Regions from separate parts of the Kitasatospora sp. NPDC001539 genome, predicted to be linked through region 2. Evidence: predicted binding sites of a transcription regulator. Region 2 holds the regulator's gene; each other region holds the start of a gene.

Region 1 (4,140 bases), on a different contig from region 2:
AGGTGCGCCGGTGGCCGCGGATCTCGGCCTCGTCCCGGACGCCGCCGAGCGCGACCCGGACGAACCGGCGGCCCATGGCGCGGGCCACCGACTCGCCGAGCGAGGTCTTGCCGACGCCGGGCGGGCCGACCAGCGCCAGCACCGCGCCGCCCCGGCGGCCGCCGACCAGCCCGAGCCCCTGGTCCGCCCGGCGCTTGCGGACGGCCAGGTACTCGACGATCCGCTCCTTGACGTCCGCCAGACCGGCGTGGTCGGCGTCCAGCACGGCGCGGGCGGCGGCGATGTCGTACGCGTCCTCGGTGCGCTCGTTCCAGGGCAGCTCCAGGACGGTGTCCAACCAGGTGCGGATCCACGAGCCCTCGGGCGACTGGTCGGACGCGCGCTCCAGCTTGTCGACCTCCTTGAGGGCGGCCTCGCGGACCTTCTCGGGCAGCTCCGCGGCCTCCACCCGGGCGCGGTAGTCGCCCTCCTCGTCGGCCGGGTCGCCGTTCAGCTCGGCCAGCTCCTTGCGGACGGCCTCCAGCTGCCGGCGGAGCAGGAACTCCTTCTGCTGCTTGGCCACGCCCTCCTCGACGTCCTTGCGGATGGTGTCGTTGACCTCCTCCTCGGCGAGGTGGTCGCGCAGCAGGGTCAGCGCGTACTCCAGCCGGGCGACCTGGTCGGCCTCCAGCAGCACCTTGAGCTTCTGCTCGGCGGTGACGAAGGGCGCGTAGCCGATGTTGTCGGCGAGCTCGCCGACGCCCTCGATCTGCGCCACCCGGTCGACGATCTGCCAGGCGCCGCGCCTGCGCAGCCACTGGGTGGACAGCGCCTTGTACTCCTTGACCAGCTCGGCGGCCCGCCCGGCCACCGGCATGCCGACCGAGGACTCCCGGAACGGCGTGGTCTCCACCCAGAGGGCGGCGCCCGGGCCGGTGGTGCCGGCCCCGATCCGGACCCGGCGCACGGCGCGCACCAGGGCGGCCGGGTCCCCGTCAGCGAGGCGGCCGACCTGCTCCACCGTGGCCAGCGTGCCGACCGCCGCGTAGGAGCCGTCCACCCGCGGCACCAGCAGGACCTGCGGCTTGCCGGAGCCGTCGGCCGCGGCGCGGGCGGCCTCGACGGCGGCGCGCACCTCGGTGTCCTTCAGGTCCAGCGGAACGACCATGCCCGGGAGCACGACCTCGTCGTCGAGCGGCAGCACGGGCAGGGTGAGCGGAGTGGACGTCGATGCCATGATCTCTCCCCAGTCAGTGAAGTTGAGTCGATGGGACTAAGCCTTCACGGGCGCCGGATGTTCCCGACACTTTGTTCGCCGTGAGCGAACGAGGAGGGCGCCGGACGGGCGACGGGACGCTCCGTCAAAAGTCCGTGCGATGGCCGGCCGGAAGCACCGCCGGAGACCGCAGGGGGAGCCGGCCGAGGGCGCCGTCAAGAACGGGCCCGAGGGGTTCCCCCGAAGGCGGGACCACTCGCCCGGCGCGCGGTGGACGGGTCCGCGCCAACGCGCGGAGGACGGCCCGCGGCAACGCACGGTGGACGCTCCGCGCCGGCGCAAGGCCGGCGGTCCGGGTCAGCGCGCGGCGGACGGCCTCGCCCCGCCGGGCGCGGCGGCGGGGACGGTGGGGACGGCGGGAGCGGGGACGGACGGGGCGGGCCCGGCCGCCGACGCCGACCGGGGGCGCGGCCGGGGCGGGCGCCGCTCCGCCCCGCGCAGCCAGCGCCACAGCGCCACCCCGGCGAGCACCGCCGCCGGGTGCCCCACGGCGGTGACCACGTCCTTCTCGGCGGCGATCTGCTGGGCGATCATCAGACCCGCACCGCCCAGCGCCAGCACCCGGGCGGGCCGCGGGAGCAGCCCGGACACCGCGCCGAGGCAGGCGAGCACGCCGTAGCTGACCCCGATGTCCAGGTCGCGCATCGCCCCGGGCGCCATCCGCCCGGTCTCCACCGCGGCGATCACCACCCCCTGGGAGAGCAGCGTCGCGGTGACGTGCCCGATCGCGAACACCGCCGCCGCCCGGGCCGGCCCGACCCTGCGCTCCAGCGGCGCCAGGGTGAGGGCGAAGCCCCACAGGTAGGGCATCCACACGTCCCCGGCGATCCAGAACCCGCTCAGCGCCAGGGCGCGCAGGGGGTGCTGGAGCAGGTTGTGGCCGTCCGAACTGGACGCCTCCCGCAGCCGCTGGACGAGTTCCGGATCGGCCAGGCCCGCGAAGGTCGTGGTGGCGCCCACCACGGCGAGATATCCGAGCGTGAAGGGATTGCGCCGGGGCGTCGGGAGCCGTTCCACCAGCCACTCGAGGACACCGGTGCGCAGGCCGTGGCGGAGCATTCCGTACGGCGCCCGCGCGAGCGCGTTCCGGCCGGCTCCGTCTCGCAGTCCAGCCATGCCGCCTCCGCTCCACGCCCGCAGCCACCGGTCCTCGCCGCAGCCCAACGTACCGGCGCGCGGCCCGGTTTCCTCCGGGCGGGGCGTTGTCGTGCCCACGGTACGTCGAGGTTCTGAAAGGCACCTGGGAAAAGGCCGTGAAGACGGTTGCGGCCGCCACCGGTCCGATTACCGACTTTGGTCCAGACCTTCTGTCGATTAACGCGTCAGTAGGGCCGCTGACCGGCGACTTGGTGTCAACTCCACTGCATACGTACCGTTACGCAGAGAAAATTCGCCGGGTAAGGTATCGGCCCGTGCCCACTCGTGCAGTGGGTCCGAGGGCGACCCGGTGGTCGGCCCACGGGCCGGAAACGTCCGGTCCACCTGCCGGAAATCATCCGCTGTCCGTACGCTGCGAGGTGCGCGGGAGAAGCGGGCGGGGAACCACCCGTCCTCCACTCTCCCGGGCGCGCGACGGGACGGCGGACCCGGCACAGTCCACGACGGAACAAGACTACGAGCGGAGCCCCGCCATCCCCACAGGTGGCCGGCCCGCAGCCCTGGGGGCGGTGGCGTGACCGTGACAGAAATTCAGCAGGACAACCACAACACCGGCGGCGCGGTGAGCAGCCAGCGCAGAGTGCTGGTGGTGGAGGACGAGCCCACGATCGCGGAGTCGATCGCGGCCCGACTGGGCGCGGAGGGCTTCAAGGTCGCCGTGGCCCACGACGGCCCGGGCGCGGTCGACGGATTCCACACCTGGCAGCCGGACCTGGTGGTCCTGGACATCATGCTGCCCGGCTTCGACGGCCTGGAGGTGTGCCGCCGGATCCAGGCGCAGCGCCCGGTGCCGGTGCTGATGCTGACCGCGCGCGACGACGAGACGGACCTGCTGGTCGGCCTCGGCGTGGGCGCCGACGACTACATGACCAAACCGTTCTCCATGCGCGAGCTGGCCGCCCGGGTCAACGTGCTGCTGCGCCGCGTCGAGCGCGCCCAGCAGGCAGCCCGCACGCCCGCGCTCGGCAGCCTGCGCTTCGGCGAGCTGGAGATCGACCACGTGCAGCGCCGGGTCCGGCTGGCCTCGGGCGACGTCCACCTGACGCCGACCGAGTTCGACCTGCTCGCCTGCCTGGCCGCCCAGCCGCGCGCGGTGCTCACCCGCGAACAGCTGCTGGCCGAGGTGTGGGACTGGACCGACGCGTCCGGCACCCGCACCGTCGACAGCCACGTCAAGGCACTGCGGCGCAAGATCGGCGCCAGCTGGATCCGCACCGTCCACGGTGTCGGGTACGCACTGGAGGCCCCGCTCTCGTAACGGCGGGAGCTTCGGGCGACGGGCCACCGGGGGGCCCGTGTCCCGGGACCGCCCTGCCACCACGCGGGGATCACAAGGGACCAATGACCTTTCCACAGCAACGCAACGGGGACGCCGACGCCGCGCGCCCGCAGACGCTGGCCGTCCGCGCCGCCCGCCGGGTCTGGGCCGACATCCGCCCGCTCGACCCGGTCCGCTCGATCAAGGGCAAGCTCGCCCTGCTGGTGATCGTCTCCGTGTTCCTGGCCACCGGGATGGTGGTCGTGGCGATCCGGTCCGAGACCCAGATCCGGATCATCATGGTCTTCTCCATGATCGCCTCGCTGCTGTTCATGCAGTTCCTCGCGCACGGGCTCACCGCCCCCCTGCGCGAGATGACGGACGCCGCCCGCGCGATGGCCTCCGGCGACTACAGCCGCCGGGTCGAGGTGAACTCGCGCGACGAGATCGGCGAACTGGCGGCCGCCTT
Region 2 (4,140 bases):
GGTGGTTCGTTCCGGAGAGCAGGAGCTCGATGATGGTCTGCCGGAGTTGCGACACGACCTGACGCGGGACCGTGCGGTCCCCCTCGAACTCGAGCGCCCTGTTCCAGCTCCGCTCGAAGACCTCCTCGGCGAGGAAGTTGATGACGGCGGGGTCGTAGATGAAGGCGGCGATGGTGTCGCCCGCCACGGGAATCACCGCCAGCTTCCGATCGACCACGATCAGCCTGGTGTACGGCTCGTCGAGGGTGCGGAACTGCCAACCGGCCTTCGCCAGCTGGGCCACGTAGTCCCTGGTCGGCTGGTGGTAGCGGGTGCTCGCGTGGTAGATCGTCCGCATCGACGCGCCGTGCCGGAGCATGTCGAGATCGCGGTCCAGGAATGCGGTCAGCAACTCGGCCGGGCGCGGTCCGCCCGGTTGCATGGCGAGTCCCTCCGTCCATCCGCTGGCCGCGGATTGCTGGAGCCGTTGATTGATCAGGGCGCGGCCCCGGACGTATTCGATGGGACCGCCGGATTGGTTCGGTGCGTGGAAAGCCTCGGCGAGTTCGCTGAGCTCCGTCGGCAACGCCACCGCGCGGGACAGAAGGTCGAGCGCCTGCCGTTGCCACGTCGAACTCAGGCTTGCCGACAGCTGTGTCGGGTCGACGGCGAAATAGGCGTCCGGCTCTTCGTTGTCGAGAATTAGCAGCCCGAGGTCCAGCAACTCCTGGAGGGCGGAATCCTCGCCGGAATCGCAGGCATTCCGGCTCAGCCGACCGCTCTCGCTCACGGCCTTCAGATAGAGCGTGCGGGCATCCTCCGACAGGACGCGGAGTCCGCCTGGCGCGGCACCTGCTCCTTCTCGCCCACTCATTCTTGGTCTCCCTGTGTTGACCGGACAAGTTAGTCAACGCGACGGATGGCTACTGCAGCAAGGATCTTATGCGGCTTGCAGGATCCGGTCGGAGTCGTCCCAGGTGGCGATCGCCCCCCTTGCCGCAGCACTCTCTCACCACACGCCAGCCGCCGGCACCCCCCGAACAGGAGGGAGCCGGCGGCTGGCGGAGCAGGCGGGCCCGCGGGTCAGCGCTTGGGGCGCCAGACGACGAGGGCGCTGGACTGCGGGGTGGGGGGCTGGTACGGGACGAGGTCGCGGCGGTAGGACGCGTGGACGGCGGCCTCGCGCTGCTGGAGCGCGGCGGCGGCGCCCTCGAGGGAGTCGACCAGTTCGGTGATGCGGGACTGGAGGGCGGCGACCTGGTTCTCCAGCTCGATGATCCGCTTGATGCCGGCCAGGTTGATGCCCTCGTCCTGCGAGAGCCGCTGGACCTCCCGCAACTGCTGGATGTCGCGGGCGGAGTAGCGGCGGCCGCGACCGGCGGTGCGGTCGGGGCTGACCAGGCCGAGGCGGTCGTACTGGCGCAGGGTCTGCGGGTGCAGGCCGGACAGCTCGGCGGCCACCGAGATGACGTACACCGGGGTGTCCTCGGTGAGCACGTACTGCGGCGGCGCGGTGGCGGCGCGCCGGGTGCGGCGGGGGCCGTCGCCGGGCAGGCCCTCGCCGAGCCCGGGGCCGATCGGGCTGTCGGGTGTCATCGAGTCGGGGTTCATCTGGTCGTCACGCTCCCTTCGCCGCCCGGAACAGGGCGGCTCGTGGGTCGTCGGAGGCGGTGGCCTCGCGGTACTGCTCGAGGGCGTTCAGCGCGTCGCCGGTGACGTGCTGCGGCACCACGACCTCGACGGTGACGAGGAGGTCGCCTCGGGTGCCGTCCTTGCGGGTGGCGCCCTTGCCGCGGGCGCGCATGGTGAGACCGTTGGCGCTGCCCGGGGGCAGCTTGAGCTTGACGGTGGGGCCGCCGAGGGTGGGCACCTCGATGGTCGCGCCGAGGGCGGCCTCGGGGAAGGTGACCGGGACGGTGACGGTCAGGTTGTCGCCCTTGCGCCCGAAGACCGGGTGCGGCTCGACGTGCACGGTGACGTAGAGGTCGCCGGGCTGGCCGCCGCGCTCGCCCTGGGCGCCCTTGCCCTTGAGCCGGATCCGCTGGTCGGCCTGGACACCGGCCGGGATGCGGACCTGCATGGTGCGGGCCGAGCTGGCCCGGCCGCTGCCGTGGCAGTCGGTGCACGGGTCGTCGACGATCATGCCGCGACCGCGGCAGTCCTTGCACGGCTCGGAGAGCGCGAAGGCGCCCTGGCCGCGGCTGACGGTGCCGGCGCCGACGCAGGTCGGGCAGACCCGCGGGGTGGTGCCGGACTTGGCGCCGGTGCCGTTGCAGGTCCGGCAGGGGGCCTGGCTGGTCATCCGCAGCGGCACGGTCGCGCCGTCGACCGCCTCCTCGAAGGAGAGCGTCACCTCGGTCTCGACGTCGGCACCGCGCCGGGGCTGGGCCTGCCGGGCGCCGCCCCGGTTGAAGAGGCCGCCGAAGACGTCGCCGAGGCCGCCGCCGCCCTGGCTGCCGCTGAAGAGGTCGCCGAAGTCGAAGCCGTAGCTGCCGGTGCCGGGGCCGCCGGTGCGGAAGCCGCCGTTGGCGAAGAGGCTGCGGGCCTCGTCGTACTCCTTGCGGCGCTTGTCGTCGGAGAGGACGTCGTACGCCTCGGAGATGTCCTTGAAGCGCTCCTCGGCCTTGGCGTCGCCCTTGTTCGCGTCCGGGTGGAACTCGCGCGCCAGCTTGCGGTACGTCTTCTTGATCTCGGCGGCGGTGGCGTCCTTGGGCACGCCGAGGACCTTGTAGTAGTCCTTCTCGACGAAGTCCTTGCCGCTCATGCGCCCACCTCGCTGCGCCCGGCAGCCGCTGAGCGGTCCGCGCACCCCTGGATGGTTCGCTCGCTGCGCTCGCTCACGGCTCCCGCCACCTCCCGATGTCCATCGTCACTGTGCTGTCAACAGCCGCTGGAAGAAGAGCCGTTGACAGCGCGCTGCGGAGCCGGCCGCTCGACTTGCCGGCGTTCGACTCCGCAGCGCACTGGTTGTCAGCTGTCACAGGTTGTCAGCTGTCCGAGCCACCGTCGGACTCGTCCGTGTCGGCGGGCTTCGCCTCGGCGTCCGGGGCGGACGTCGTCTGGGTGCCCGGCTGGGGCTCCGCGACGGCGACCATGGCGGGGCGGATGATCCGCTCGCCGATGCGGTAGCCGGGCTGGAGGATCTGCACACAGGTGTCCACGGTGACGTCCGAGGAGTAGCTGTGCATCAGTGCCTCGTGCTGCGTCGGGTCGAAGGGCTCGCCCTCCTTGCCGAACTGCTGGAGGCCCAGCTTGGCGACGACCGTCTCCAGGGACTCGGCGACGGACTTGAAGCCGCCCGTCACCTCGCCGTGCTCGCGGGCGCGGCCGATGTCGTCCAGGACGGGGATCAGGGACTCCAGGATGTTGGAGACCGCGATCTCGCGGACGGTCAGCCGGTCGCGCTCGACCCGCTTGCGGTAGTTCTGGTACTCGGCCTGCAGCCGCTGCAGGTCCCCGGTGCGCTCGGCCAGCTCGCGCTTGGCCGTGGCGAGCTCGTCGGAGCCCTCGCCCGCACCCGCCGAGGCGGCTTCCTCGGCCGCCTTGATCACGGCTTCCTCGGCGGCGGAGTCGTCGCCGGGCTTGCCGCCCTGCGGCTTGTCCGTCATGCCGACGCACCGCCCTTGGGCTTCTCGTCGTCCACGATCTCGGCGTCGACGACGTCGTCGTCCTTCGCCTGGGCGGACTCGCCGGCCCCGGCCGCACCGGCGGCGTCGGCGTTGGCGTAGAGCGCCTGGCCGAGCTTCTGGGCGGTGGTGGAGACCTTCTCCGAGGCCTCGCGGATCTTCGCGATGTCCTCGCCCTTCAGGGCCTCCTTGAGCTCACCGATGGCGGTCTCGACCTCGGTCTTGACGTCGGCCGGGAGCTTGTCGGCGTTGTCGGCGATGAACTTCTCGGTCGAGTAGACGAGCTGCTCGGCGGAGTTGCGGGTCTCCACGGCCTCGCGGCGCTTGTGGTCGTCCTCGGCGTACTGCTCGGCCTCGCGGCGCATCCGGTCGACCTCGTCCTTCGGCAGCGAGGAGCCGCCGGTGACGGTCATCTTCTGCTCCTTGCCGGTGCCGAGGTCCTTGGCCGCGACGTGCATGATGCCGTTGGCGTCGATGTCGAAGGTGACCTCGATCTGCGGCAGGCCGCGCGGCGCCGGCGGCAGGCCGGTCAGCT
Region 3 (4,140 bases), on a different contig from region 2:
CATGCCAAGGCGCTCCCGGCGAGGCGGAGCAGCAACGCCTCGCCGGATCCGGATCCGGAGTCCATCACCACACATGGACCCCGGCCGGTGCTCTTCCCCCCCGTTCCACGGCCGCGGGTTGTCGCAGCCGCGGTCAGTCCGAAGAGCAAGTCGCCACCATCGGGCTGCGGTTGCCCGGACGACCTGGCGCACCTCCACCTTCACAGCGTGACGGCCGGCGGACAAGTGGCGCCCGAGTGCAGGTTCGCGCAATTGCAGGTACCTGCACGCGGGCTCGGCCGGCGCACCCCCGGCGGCGGGCCGGATTCCGGTGAACACCGAGGCCAGCGCGGGGTACGGGCAGCGGACGGCGGTTCCGCCGGTCGGCCGGGCACGGTCGTCCTGCAGCTGCGCGTTCCTGCAACTGCGGCGCGCTCCTGAGCCGGCGGGCCGGAAGCAGGGGATCCTCCCGGCCGGCGGCGCCCGAGCACCCCTGCCGGCTCGGCAGGCTCGGCGGGCTCGGCGGGCTCGGCAGGTTCAGCGGGTTCAGCGCGCGAGCAGCCGGCCGCGGGCCAGCCCGGCCGCGGTGCCCCCCGCCGCCAGCACCCAGGCGACGAGCAGCAGCAGGTAGAGCCCGGTGGCCAGCCCGGTGAAGCCGCCGAAGCCGGTGTGCCGGGCGAGCGCGGCGGCGCCGGTGACGCAGGTGCCGACCGGGAAGGTGTACGCCCACCAGGTCATCGCGAACGGCATCCCGGCCCGGCGGGCGCGCAGGTTGGCGGTGACCGCGACGGCCAGCCAGAGCATCGCGACCCCCAGCACCGCGACGCCGTACAGCTCGGCGAGCGGTAGCAGGACGGACGCCGGCCCGGGCAGCACCGGGCGGGCGGCGTCGGCGAGCTGGTGCACCGCGGTGACGGACTGGCCGAGCGGGCCGAGCACCAGGAACAGGGACGGGGTGAGTGCCAGGGCGGGCAGCTTGGTGTGGAACAGGCCGGTGAACACCACCGGCAGCAGCACCAGGGTGGCCAGCAGACCGACCCCGAACAGCGCGCAGCAGCCGTACAGCATGGCCTGCTGCGGCTGTCCGGCCGGGAGGTGCGGGACGAGGGCCGGGCCGCAGGCGGAGGCGACCAGCGGGGCGACCACGGGCAGCAGCCAGGTCGGGTTGGCCTCCAGGACGGAGACCGGGTGCCGGGTGATCATCAGGTACGGGATGCCGGCGGCGACGGTCAGCGCGTACAGGGTGCCGACGCCCCACAGCACGGCGTCCACGGCGACCGCCGGGCCGGTGCCGATGACCCGGGAGCCGAGCGTCAGGGTGCCGAGCCCGACCGCCAGCAGCGCCATCGGCGGGCAACCGTAGAAGACGGCGGTGGCCGGCTCGTCCAGCAACTGGGCCCGGGCCGCCGCACGGTGCCGGGTGAGGTGGACCAGCCGGGCCGCGGCCAGCACCAGCAGGGCGGTCAGTCCGAGCGCCCACATCACCTCGCCGAAGCCGATCAGCCCGGGCAGGCGTACCGGCAGGGCCGCGGCGCCGTTGGCGACGATCGCGGTGCCCATCACGGTGGCGTACCAGTTGGGGCCCAGTCGGGAGAGGTCGAACCGGGCGGCCCGGGTACGGGCGGCGGGGCGGGTGAGCGGGCGGACGGCGGCCGAGGTGGACATGGACAACACCCTGCCCGGGCGGCCCGGCCGCCGGTAGCGCCGCGGTTTCTATGGGGGCATAGGCTGGACCTATGGCTCTCTCCCCGCGCGTCCCCGAGCTCGGTGCCCTGGAACTGCTGCTCGCGGTGGCCCGGCTGGGCAGCGTCGGACGGGCCGCGGCCGAGCTGGGCGTCAGCCAGCCGACGGCCAGCGCCCGGATCAAGGGCATGGAGCGGCAGATCGGCGTGCCGCTGCTGGAGCGCTCGCCGCGGGGCAGCCGGCCGACCGACGCGGGCCGGCTGGTGGTCGAGTGGGCCAGGCAGGTGGTGGAGGCGGCACAGGCGCTGGACGCCGGGATCGACGCGCTGCGCGAGCGGCGGGACGCCAAGCTGCGGGTGGTGGCCAGCCTGACCGTCGCGGAGTACCTGATGCCGGGCTGGCTGCTGGCGCTCGCCGAGGCCAGTCCGGGGACGGCGGTGACGCTGCGGACGGCGAACTCGGCGGAGGTCGCCGGGCACGTGCTGGCCGGGGAGGCCGACCTCGGCTTCGTCGAGGGCCCCTCCACCCCGCCGGGGCTGGCCGGCGCGGTGGTCGCGGCGGACCGGCTGGTGGTCGTGGTGGCCCCGGGCCACCCGTGGGCACGTCGGCGCACCCCGCTGACCGGGGCGGAGCTGGCGGCCACCCCGCTGGTGCTGCGCGAGCCCGGCTCGGGCACCCGGGAGGTGCTGGAGATGGCGCTGACCCCGTACGGGGGCGCCGTGCGGCCCCGGTTGGAGCTGGCCTCGTCCACCGCACTGAAGGCGGCGGCGATGACCGGCGCGGGGCCGGTCTGCCTGAGCGAGCTCGCGGTGGTGGAGGAGCTGACCACCCGGCGGCTGGTCGAGGTCCCGCTGGCGGAGGAGCTGGACCTGCGGCGGCCGCTGCGCGCGGTCTGGCCGGCCGGACACCGGCCGGGCGGGCCGGCCCGGGAGCTACTGGGGCTGACCCGGCGGGCGAACGGCCCGACCTTGAAGCGCAAGGTCCGGGCCCTGGGAAGAACCACGCCGGGGGAGGGCCGGGCGGACGACCGGCGGACGGACCGGACGGAAGACCGGCCGGCGGACCGGGCGGACGACCGGCCGGAGGGCGGGTCGGACGGCGGGCCGGAGGGCGGGTCGGACGGCGGGCCGGAGTACCGCGGGGAAAGTTGAGCGGAATAGACTCAACTTAGTGCATGCTGTAGCCAGCAGCAGTGAAGGACGACGAGGGAGGATCCCCCAGCAGTGGACGCCAGCAAGTTCACCACCAAGACGCAGGACGCCCTGTCCGCCGCGATCCGGCAGGCGGGCGCAGCCGGCAACCCGGACGTCAGGCCGGTGCACATCCTGATCGCCATGCTGGAGCAGCCCGAGGGCATCGCCCGGCCCCTGCTGGAGGCGGTCGGGGCGGACGCCGGCCGGATCGACGCCGAGGCGCGCCGCCAACTCACCGCCCTGCCCAGCGCGATGGGCTCGACGGTGGCCGCTCCCCAGCTCGCCCGGGACACCCTGGCGGTGCTCACCGAGGCCGGCCGGCGCGCGGACGACCTGGACGACCAGTACGTCTCCACCGAGCACCTGATGGTCGGCCTGGCCGCCGAGGGCGGCCCGGTGGCCGAGCTGCTGGTGCGGCACGGCGCGACGCCCAAGGCGCTGCTCGCCGCCTTCAAGGACGTCCGGGGCAGCGGCCGGGTCACCTCGCCGGACCCCGAGGGCACCTACAAGGCGCTGGAGAAGTACGGCACCGACCTCACCCAGGCCGCCCGGGACGGCAAGCTCGACCCGGTGATCGGCCGTGACCACGAGATCCGCCGGGTCGTCCAGGTGCTCTCCCGCCGGACCAAGAACAACCCGGTGCTGATCGGCGAGCCCGGTGTCGGCAAGACCGCCGTGGTCGAGGGCCTGGCCCAGCGCATCGTGGCCGGCGACGTGCCGGAGTCGCTGCGCGGCAAGCGACTGGTCGCGCTGGACCTCGGCGCGATGGTGGCCGGGGCCAAGTTCCGCGGTGAGTTCGAGGAGCGGCTGAAGGCCGTCCTGAACGACATCAAGTCCTCCGACGGCCAGGTCGTCACCTTCATCGACGAACTGCACACCGTGGTCGGCGCGGGCGCCGGCGGGGACTCCGCGATGGACGCGGGCAACATGCTCAAGCCGATGCTGGCCCGCGGCGAGCTGCGGATGGTCGGCGCGACCACGCTGGACGAGTACCGCGAGCGGATCGAGAAGGACCCGGCCCTGGAGCGCCGCTTCCAGCAGGTGCTGGTCGGCGAGCCCAGCGTGGAGGACTCGATCGCCATCCTGCGCGGGCTCAAGGGCCGGTACGAGGCGCACCACAAGGTGCAGATCTCGGACGCCGCCCTGGTCGCGGCCGCCACCCTGTCCAACCGCTACATCACCTCCCGCTTCCTGCCCGACAAGGCCATCGACCTGGTCGACGAGGCAGCCTCCCGGCTCCGGATGGAGATCGACTCCTCCCCGGTCGAGATCGACGAACTCCAGC

The links. Region 2 encodes HspR, which represses chaperone genes until heat shock. Its sites were predicted from a motif close to TTGAGNNNNNNNNNCTCAA; they were not measured.
Region 1: lon (endopeptidase La) is a predicted target of HspR. The motif match lies at 1,239-1,257, and genes of this name have one in related genera.
Region 3: clpB (ATP-dependent chaperone ClpB) is a predicted target of HspR. The motif match lies at 2,810-2,828, and genes of this name have one in related genera.

What each region holds. Positions count from the first base shown of each region.
Region 1 is NZ_JBEPAK010000152.1:3,252-7,391, forward strand. Features, by position in the region: gene lon (endopeptidase La) at 1-1,216, opposite strand, end outside; gene ABT247_RS22305 (rhomboid-like protein) at 1,553-2,371, opposite strand; gene ABT247_RS22310 (response regulator transcription factor) at 2,934-3,671, shown strand; gene ABT247_RS22315 (sensor histidine kinase) at 3,755-4,140, shown strand, end outside.
Region 2 is NZ_JBEPAK010000104.1:3,548-7,687, forward strand. Features, by position in the region: gene ABT247_RS17825 (helix-turn-helix domain-containing protein) at 1-853, opposite strand, end outside; gene ABT247_RS17830 (heat shock protein transcriptional repressor HspR) at 1,063-1,590, opposite strand; gene dnaJ (molecular chaperone DnaJ) at 1,598-2,743, opposite strand; gene grpE (nucleotide exchange factor GrpE) at 2,967-3,587, opposite strand; gene dnaK (molecular chaperone DnaK) at 3,584-4,140, opposite strand, start outside.
Region 3 is NZ_JBEPAK010000201.1:8,805-12,944, reverse strand. Features, by position in the region: gene ABT247_RS25520 (TDT family transporter) at 526-1,644, opposite strand; partial or broken gene ABT247_RS25515 (LysR family transcriptional regulator) at 1,716-2,612, shown strand; gene clpB (ATP-dependent chaperone ClpB) at 2,886-4,140, shown strand, end outside.